DNA from 2 places in the Arthrobacter sp. Ha26 genome. Region 2 is predicted to be linked to the other one. Evidence: predicted binding sites of a transcription regulator. Region 2 holds the regulator's gene; the other holds the start of a gene.
What was found. The regulator HrcA, encoded in region 2, represses chaperone genes, less so after heat shock. The targets are predictions, from matches to a motif close to TTNGCACTCGNNNNNNNCGAGTGCNAA.
Positions count from the first base shown of each region.

Region 1: groL (chaperonin GroEL) is a predicted target of HrcA. The motif match lies at 1,914-1,940, and genes of this name have one in related genera.

Region 1 is NZ_JBNHGX010000006.1:34,608-38,208, forward strand. Features, by position in the region: gene AC5RVY_RS14395 (LytR C-terminal domain-containing protein) at 1-148, shown strand, start outside; gene AC5RVY_RS14400 (cold-shock protein) at 338-544, shown strand; gene AC5RVY_RS14405 (ABC transporter substrate-binding protein) at 541-1,821, shown strand; gene groL (chaperonin GroEL) at 2,117-3,601, shown strand, end outside.
Region 2 is NZ_JBNHGX010000008.1:209,511-213,111, reverse strand. Features, by position in the region: gene AC5RVY_RS17835 (16S rRNA (uracil(1498)-N(3))-methyltransferase) at 1-269, opposite strand, end outside; gene dnaJ (molecular chaperone DnaJ) at 272-1,399, opposite strand; gene hrcA (heat-inducible transcriptional repressor HrcA) at 1,482-2,495, opposite strand; gene AC5RVY_RS17820 (DUF3097 domain-containing protein) at 2,670-3,524, shown strand.

The DNA.
Region 1 (3,601 bases), on a different contig from region 2:
ACAGCAGACGTCCATCATCTTCTACTCGGGAGCCGGACAGCTCGCCAGCGCCGAGGCCCTGGCAAAGCTCCTCGGCATCCCCACCCTGGTGAACAGCAACGAATTCCAGCTGCCGCTGGTTGTGGTGCTCGGCCCCGGCTACCGCTAAACAGCGAGCATTGGACTTCGCGGCCTTCCATGCACCGGCGGCTGTTACGCCTGAATAACTATTGCTGGTCTGGCGGAGCCGTCCCGCCCCGGCGGCACGGAATTGGCTAGAGTGATTTTCAGGTTCGGTCCGGGCCAGCCGGAACTTAGCGGCGTGGGCGGCCGGACGCAACGGAAAGAGTGGTCGGACATGGCACTGGGAACCGTCAAATGGTTCAACGCTGAAAAGGGCTACGGCTTCATCACCGTCGACGCCACAGGGGATGACATCTTTGTCCACTGGTCCGCAATTCAGGGTGAAGGGTACCGGGCCCTCGACGAAGGCCAGCGCGTGGAACTCGAGGTGGGCGAAGGCGAGAAGGGCCCGCAGGCCGAAAGTGTCCGGCCGGCCGAGTGAACAACGCTTTCCTCCGTCCCGCGGCTTTCCGCCGGACCCTTCTGGCAGCTGCCGCCTGCTCAGCACTTGCCCTGACCGCCTGTTCCGGTGCCGCCGGCAATGCGCGGACGGAACCGGCAGAAGCGTCAGGGGACGGCACCCTGAAAGTGGGGCTGATCCTGGACAGCACGGGCGACAACGCCTTCCTGAACGCACCACAGTTGGCGGCTGCCACGCTCGCCGTGCAGGAGATCAACGCCGCCGGCGGCCATAAGGGCAAACCGGTGGAGCTCCTTCCCACCGACACCGGGCAGGATGCGGCCGGGCAGGCGCAGGCACTCGTTGCCGCCAAGGCTGACGTTGTTATCGGCCCCACCGACTCCAGCCATGCGCCCGCTGCCATCGACATCCTCTCGCGTGCCCGGACCCCGCTGATCTCGCCGGCCAACACCGCCGCCGGACTGAGCAGCGCCAACAGCGGCGGCTATTACTTCCGGACGGCAGCGGCCGACGTCGCCCAGGCGCCCGTCCTCGTGAAGCTCGCCAAGGACGCCGGCGCCAGGACTGTGGCGGTGATTCACCAGGACGGCTCTTACGGCACCGACGTGTCAGCCGCCGTCGCCACCGCCGCCGGACAGGCCGGAATGGAAGTAGCTGCCACTGCTGACTTTGAGCCGGGTGAGGCGGCCAGTGTGGCGGCCGCAGTGGACAAAGCCAACGCTGACGCCGTCATTGTCATCGCCCGGGACGGTGCCCAGGGCGCCTTGGCGGAGCTCGGCAACGCCGGTGTTGACGGAAAACGGATCATCCTCAGCGATGGCGCCTTCGCCCGCTACGCTTCGCGGCTGCCGGCCAAGTCCCTTGACGGCGCCCGGGCGGTGGTTGCGGGGCAGCTTCCCACGGCGGCCTTCCAGGCCAGGCTGCTCTCGGTGGATCAGGACCTGAAGGATGTCTCGTTCGCTGCCGAGACCTATGACGCCGTGACCGTTGCTGCCCTGGCCGCCGCCCGGGCGCAGGACGACGCGGGCCGTTCCATCGCGGCCAACCTGATCGCCGCGTCCGGGGGAGCGGTGGAGGGAAGCGCCGGGAAGCCGGCTGCCGAGGCGTGCCTCACCTACAAGGACTGCCGGGCAGGGCTGATGACAGGGCCGGATATCAACTACGACGGCGAGTCGGGTCCGGTTGCCTTCGACGCCAACGGCGACATCACCACTGCCACCTTCACCGTCTACACCTACGGGGCTGACAACAATCCGACGGCCAGCGGCCGGGAGACGGCGGGACGGGCGGCTGGCTAAGCTTCGCTGGGCGCCGCTTCGCCGTCGGCTAAACCGGGGACCTTACCGCTTCTTTCGCTTGCACTCTCACGTGGGGAGTGCTAATTATTGAGTTAGCACTCTGACGTACCGACTGCTAAAGCAAAGCTGGTTCCGGCCTGCGGCGCGCGGCACCGGTCGAGGAGCGAAGAAACACCTAACTGGAGTGAGATCCGCACCCGGAGGCATACAGAGGCCAACGGCGAAGGATCGTCCGTCGCGGGCACTGCAGCGAAGGTTCATTCTTAACGACTGTCCCGAAAGGACTACTGCCGTTATGGCCAAGATCATTGCATTTGATGAAGAGGCACGCCGCGGCCTTGAGCGGGGCCTGAACATCCTCGCCGACGCCGTTAAGGTCACCCTCGGCCCGCGTGGACGCAACGTCGTCCTCGAGAAGAAGTGGGGCGCTCCCACGATCACCAACGATGGTGTTTCCATCGCCAAGGAGATCGAGCTGGACGATCCTTACGAGAAGATCGGCGCCGAGCTGGTCAAGGAAGTTGCCAAGAAGACGGACGACGTCGCCGGCGACGGTACCACCACGGCAACCGTGCTGGCACAGGCACTGGTGAAGGAAGGCCTGCGCAACGTTGCTGCCGGCGCCGACCCGCTGTCCCTCAAGCGCGGCATCGAGAAGGCCGTTGAGGCCGTCACCGCCGAACTGCTGAACTCCGCCAAGGAAATCGAAACCAAGGAAGAGATCGCCGCCACGGCGTCCATCTCCGCCGGTGACGAGGAAATCGGTGCCCTCATCGCCGAAGCCCTGGACAAGGTGGGCAAGGAAGGCGTCATCACGGTCGAGGAGTCCAACACCTTCGGCCTGGAGCTTGAGCTCACCGAAGGCATGCGCTTCGACAAGGGCTACATCTCCGCTTACTTCGTCACCGACGCCGAGCGCCAGGAAACGGTCCTTGAGGATCCGTACATCCTGATCGTCAACTCCAAGATCTCCAACGTCAAGGAACTGGTTGCTGTCCTCGAAAAGGTCATGCAGTCCAACAAGCCGCTGCTGATCATTGCCGAGGACATCGAGGGCGAGGCCCTGGCCACCCTGATCGTCAACAAGATCCGCGGCACCTTCAAGTCCGTTGCCGTCAAGGCTCCGGGCTTCGGTGACCGCCGCAAGGCACAGCTCGCCGACATCGCCGTCCTCACCGGCGGCCAGGTCATCTCCGAAGAAGTTGGCCTCAAACTGGAGAACGCCGGCCTGGAACTCCTGGGCAAGGCACGCAAGGTTGTTGTCACCAAGGACGAGACCACCATCGTCGAAGGTGCCGGCGACGCCGACCAGATCGCCGGCCGCGTGGCCCAGATCCGCGCTGAGATCGAGAACTCCGATTCGGACTACGACCGCGAGAAGCTGCAGGAGCGCCTGGCCAAGCTGGCCGGCGGCGTTGCAGTCATCAAGGCCGGTGCCGCAACCGAGGTTGAGCTCAAGGAGCGCAAGCACCGCATCGAAGACGCAGTGCGCAACGCCAAGGCTGCTGTTGAAGAAGGCATCGTGGCCGGTGGCGGCGTGGCCCTCATCCAGGCCGGTGCCAAGGCATTCGCCAACCTGCAGCTGTCCGGTGACGAAGCAACCGGTGCGAACATCGTCCGCGTTGCCATCGATGCACCGCTGAAGCAGATCGCCTTCAACGCAGGCCTGGAGCCGGGCGTCGTGGTGGACAAGGTCCGCGGGCTGCCTGCCGGCCACGGCCTGAACGCGGCCACCGGCGAGTACGTCGACCTGCTGGCCGCCGGTGTGAACGACCCCGTC
Region 2 (3,601 bases):
GCCAGGGCCTGGACCAGCACCAACCTGACCTCGGGCCGCTCCTCAACGGAGATGGAGGTGCATTCGACGTCGAGCCCGGCGGCGGAGGCAGCACGTACTGTGCCGCTCATCCGTGTGCCGGCGCCGTCCACGATGTCCACTGGTTCGCCTAGGGCCAGCCGCTTGACGGCCACCGCGTGCCGGGCCTCGGGTCCTTCGAGGACAAAGCGCCCTTCCGGCGCCATCCGGTCCAGGGAGCCGGAGGCGGTAAAAAAGACGGGGTTGCTCACCGCTACAGGTTACCGAGCCGGTCCCGAAGCTTGGCGAACATTCCACCACTGGCGGCAAGCTTGCCCTCGGTGATCTGCTCGCCCCGGAGCTTGGCGAGCTGGCGGAGGAGGTCCTCCTGCGCCGGGTCCAGCCTGGCAGGCGTCTCCACCTGCAGGTGGACCTTCAGGTCGCCACGCCCATAACCGCGCAAGTGGGTTACGCCCAGCCCGCGCAGGGTGATGATTTCCCCCGACTGTGTTCCTGCCTTCACATCGATGTCCTGCGGGCCATCGAAAGTTTCCAGCGTTACGTCGGTTCCCAGCGCCGCCGCCGTCATGGGAATGTTCAACGTAGCGTGAAGGTCGTCGCCTTCGCGGACGTAGGTGGCGTCATTGTTGACACGGATTTCGACGTACAGGTCTCCGGCTGGGCCGCCGGCAGGACCGGCTTCGCCCTGGCCGGAGAGCTGGATCCGGGTGCCTGTGGCGACGCCGGCAGGTACCTTGATGGTCAGCGAACGCCGGCTGCGGATGCGGCCCTGCCCGTTGCACTCATTGCAGGGGTCCTTGATAACAGTTCCGAACCCTTCGCAGGTGCCGCACGGGGCTGCCGTCATCACCTGGCCCAGGATGGACCGGACCGCCCGCTGGACCTGGCCGCTGCCGCCGCAGATATCGCAACGTTCCGGGTGGGTACCGGGCCGGCAGCACGAGCCATCGCAGGTGGGGCAGATGACTGCAGTATCGACTTCAAGCTTCTTGTTGACGCCGAACACGGCGTCGCGCAGTTCGATCCTGACACTGATGAGCGCATCCTGACCGCGCCGGACGCGCGATGCGGGACCCGAGGAACCGCCAGCGCCGAAGAATGTATCGAAGATGTCCTGGAACGCAAAGCCCTGGCCGGCGTACGCGCCGCCGCCAAAGCCGTTGTCCGTGCCGTTCTCGTTGCCCGTGGTGTCATACACCCGGCGCTTCTGCGGATCAGAGAGAACCTCGTAGGCGTGGGTCACGGCCTTGAAGCGGTCTGCAACGTCCTCGCCGGGATTGACGTCCGGGTGAAGGGTGCGGGCCAGCTTGCGGTAGGCCTTCTTGATCTCTTCCCCGGTAGCATCCGGTGAGACTCCAAGGACTTCGTAGTGGCTGCTCAAAGTTCGTATCTCTTCCTTGTTGTTTTGCCTGCAGGTGTGCTGCGGGCACTACTGTTCATGCCTGGACGCCGGACCTCGCCGGTCAGGGTCCCAAAATGCGAGACAGGTACCGGGCCACAGCCCGGACCGCGGCCATCGTGGTGGGATAGTCCATCCTGGTGGGGCCCAGCACGCCGATCTTCGCGACACTGTCAGGCCCGTAACCTGTGGCAACCACCGACGCCTCGGCAAGTCCGTCGTAAGGGTTCTCACGGCCGATGCTGACGGCCACGCCGCGGTGGTCCTGCGCCATCTCACTCAGGAGCCGGAGCATCACCACCTGTTCCTCCAGCGCTTCCAGTACGGGGCCGATGCTGAGCGGAAAGTCCACATTGGAGCGGGCCAGGTTGGCTGTCCCGGCCATCACCATGCGGTCCTCCCGGCTGCTGTGTGCGAGCCCCTCCAGCCCGTGCGCCAGCGCCTGCGCCGCCTGGCGCTGTGCGGGGGCGACGCCGGACACCACCGCGGGCAATGACTGCGCCAGCTGGCTCAAGGGACTCCCGCCGAGGGATCCCAGGAAATGGGCACGCAGCGCGCCTAGGACGTCGTCGCCAAGGTCCTGCCCGACGTCGATGACCCGTTGCTCGACTTTGCCGCTGTTGGCGATCAGCACCACGAGCACCTTGCGTGGTGCAAGGAGGACAAATTCGATGTGGCGCACCAAAGCCCGGTTGAGGTGCGGATACTGGACGACGGCAACCTGGTTGGTCAGCTGGGACAGCAGCCGGACCGTGCGCTCCAGCACGTCGTCGAGGTCGTCGGCGCCTTCCAGCAGGGACTGTATGGCCCGCCGCTCCGCCTGGGACAGCGGCTTGACCGCAGAGATCTGGTCCACGAAGAGCCGGTAGCCCTTGTCCGTGGGAATGCGGCCTGCACTGGTGTGCGGGGCGGTGATCAAGCCTTCATCCTCAAGGGCCGCCATGTCGTTGCGGATGGTGGCGCTGGAGACACCAAGATGGTGACGTTCCACCAGGGCCTTGGAGCCGACCGGCTCGCGGGAGTGGACGTAGTCCTCCACGATGGCCCGGAGAACTTCCAGCTTGCGCGGTTCGCTCACGCTCCACCTCCATCCAGGGATCAGGGCAGCCGTTCAGCCTGCACCGTACCTCACAGGCTTTAGCACTCGACATGCCTAAGTGCTAACAGTCTATTATGACTCGGCCCGTTGTTAGCATTGGTACCGCTCCGGGCGAAATTCCGGGCCAGGACCAGCAGGAAGCGGAGTAATTCCATGCAATACCAGAACTGGGGAGCCCAGGACCTGACCGCCCCCGCCCGGACGCAGCTGCCCGAAGTGCCCGTGGAGCGTGGAATGGTACTGGAGGAGGTCCAGTCCGGCTGGGTGGGCGCTGTGACGCGGGTGGAAAAATCCGGCGGCATGCACGTGGTGGCACTGGAGGACCGCCGGGGCAAGTCCCGGTCCTTCCGGCTCGGGTTCGGTTTCCTTCTCGAAGGCCAGGCGATCCGGCTGATGCCGCCTGCTCCCAAGCAGGCCCAGGGCAACGGCGCGGCAGCCTCGAGGACTGCCTCAGGTTCGGTCCGGGTGGCGGGGCAACGGGCACAGGTGGCCAAGGCGAGCCGCATTTGGGTGGAAGGAAAGCACGACGCCGAACTGGTGGAGAAGGTCTGGGGCGACGACCTCCGGGTGGAGGGCATCGTCGTCGAACCCCTGCACGGCATTGATGACCTCGCCGCCGCCGTCACCAATTTCAGGCCCGGCCCCGGACGGCGCCTGGGCGTTCTCGTTGACCACCTGGTGCCCAACTCCAAGGAGTCGCGCATCGCCGACGCCGTGATGGCCTCCCCCGGCGCTGCGGGAAACGTCCTGATTGTTGGCCACCCCTATGTAGACGTGTGGCAGGCGATCCGGCCCGCAGTTCTGGGCATTGAGAAGTGGCCGGAAGTGCCGCGCGGGCAGGACTGGAAAACGGGCATCCTGGCTGCTTTCGGCTGGCCGCACGCCACCAAGGAGGACATTGGCCTGGGCTGGCAGAAACTGCTGGGCGCCGTCCGGACCTACGCGGACCTGGAAGCGTCGCTGCTGGGCAGGGTGGAGGAAGTCATCGACTTCCTGACCGTTCCCTGAGCTGAAGGAATACGCACGGGTTCGCCGGGCGGAGGTTCACCGGGCTTCCGGCGGGGTACGCCGACCGAAGGCAGGCA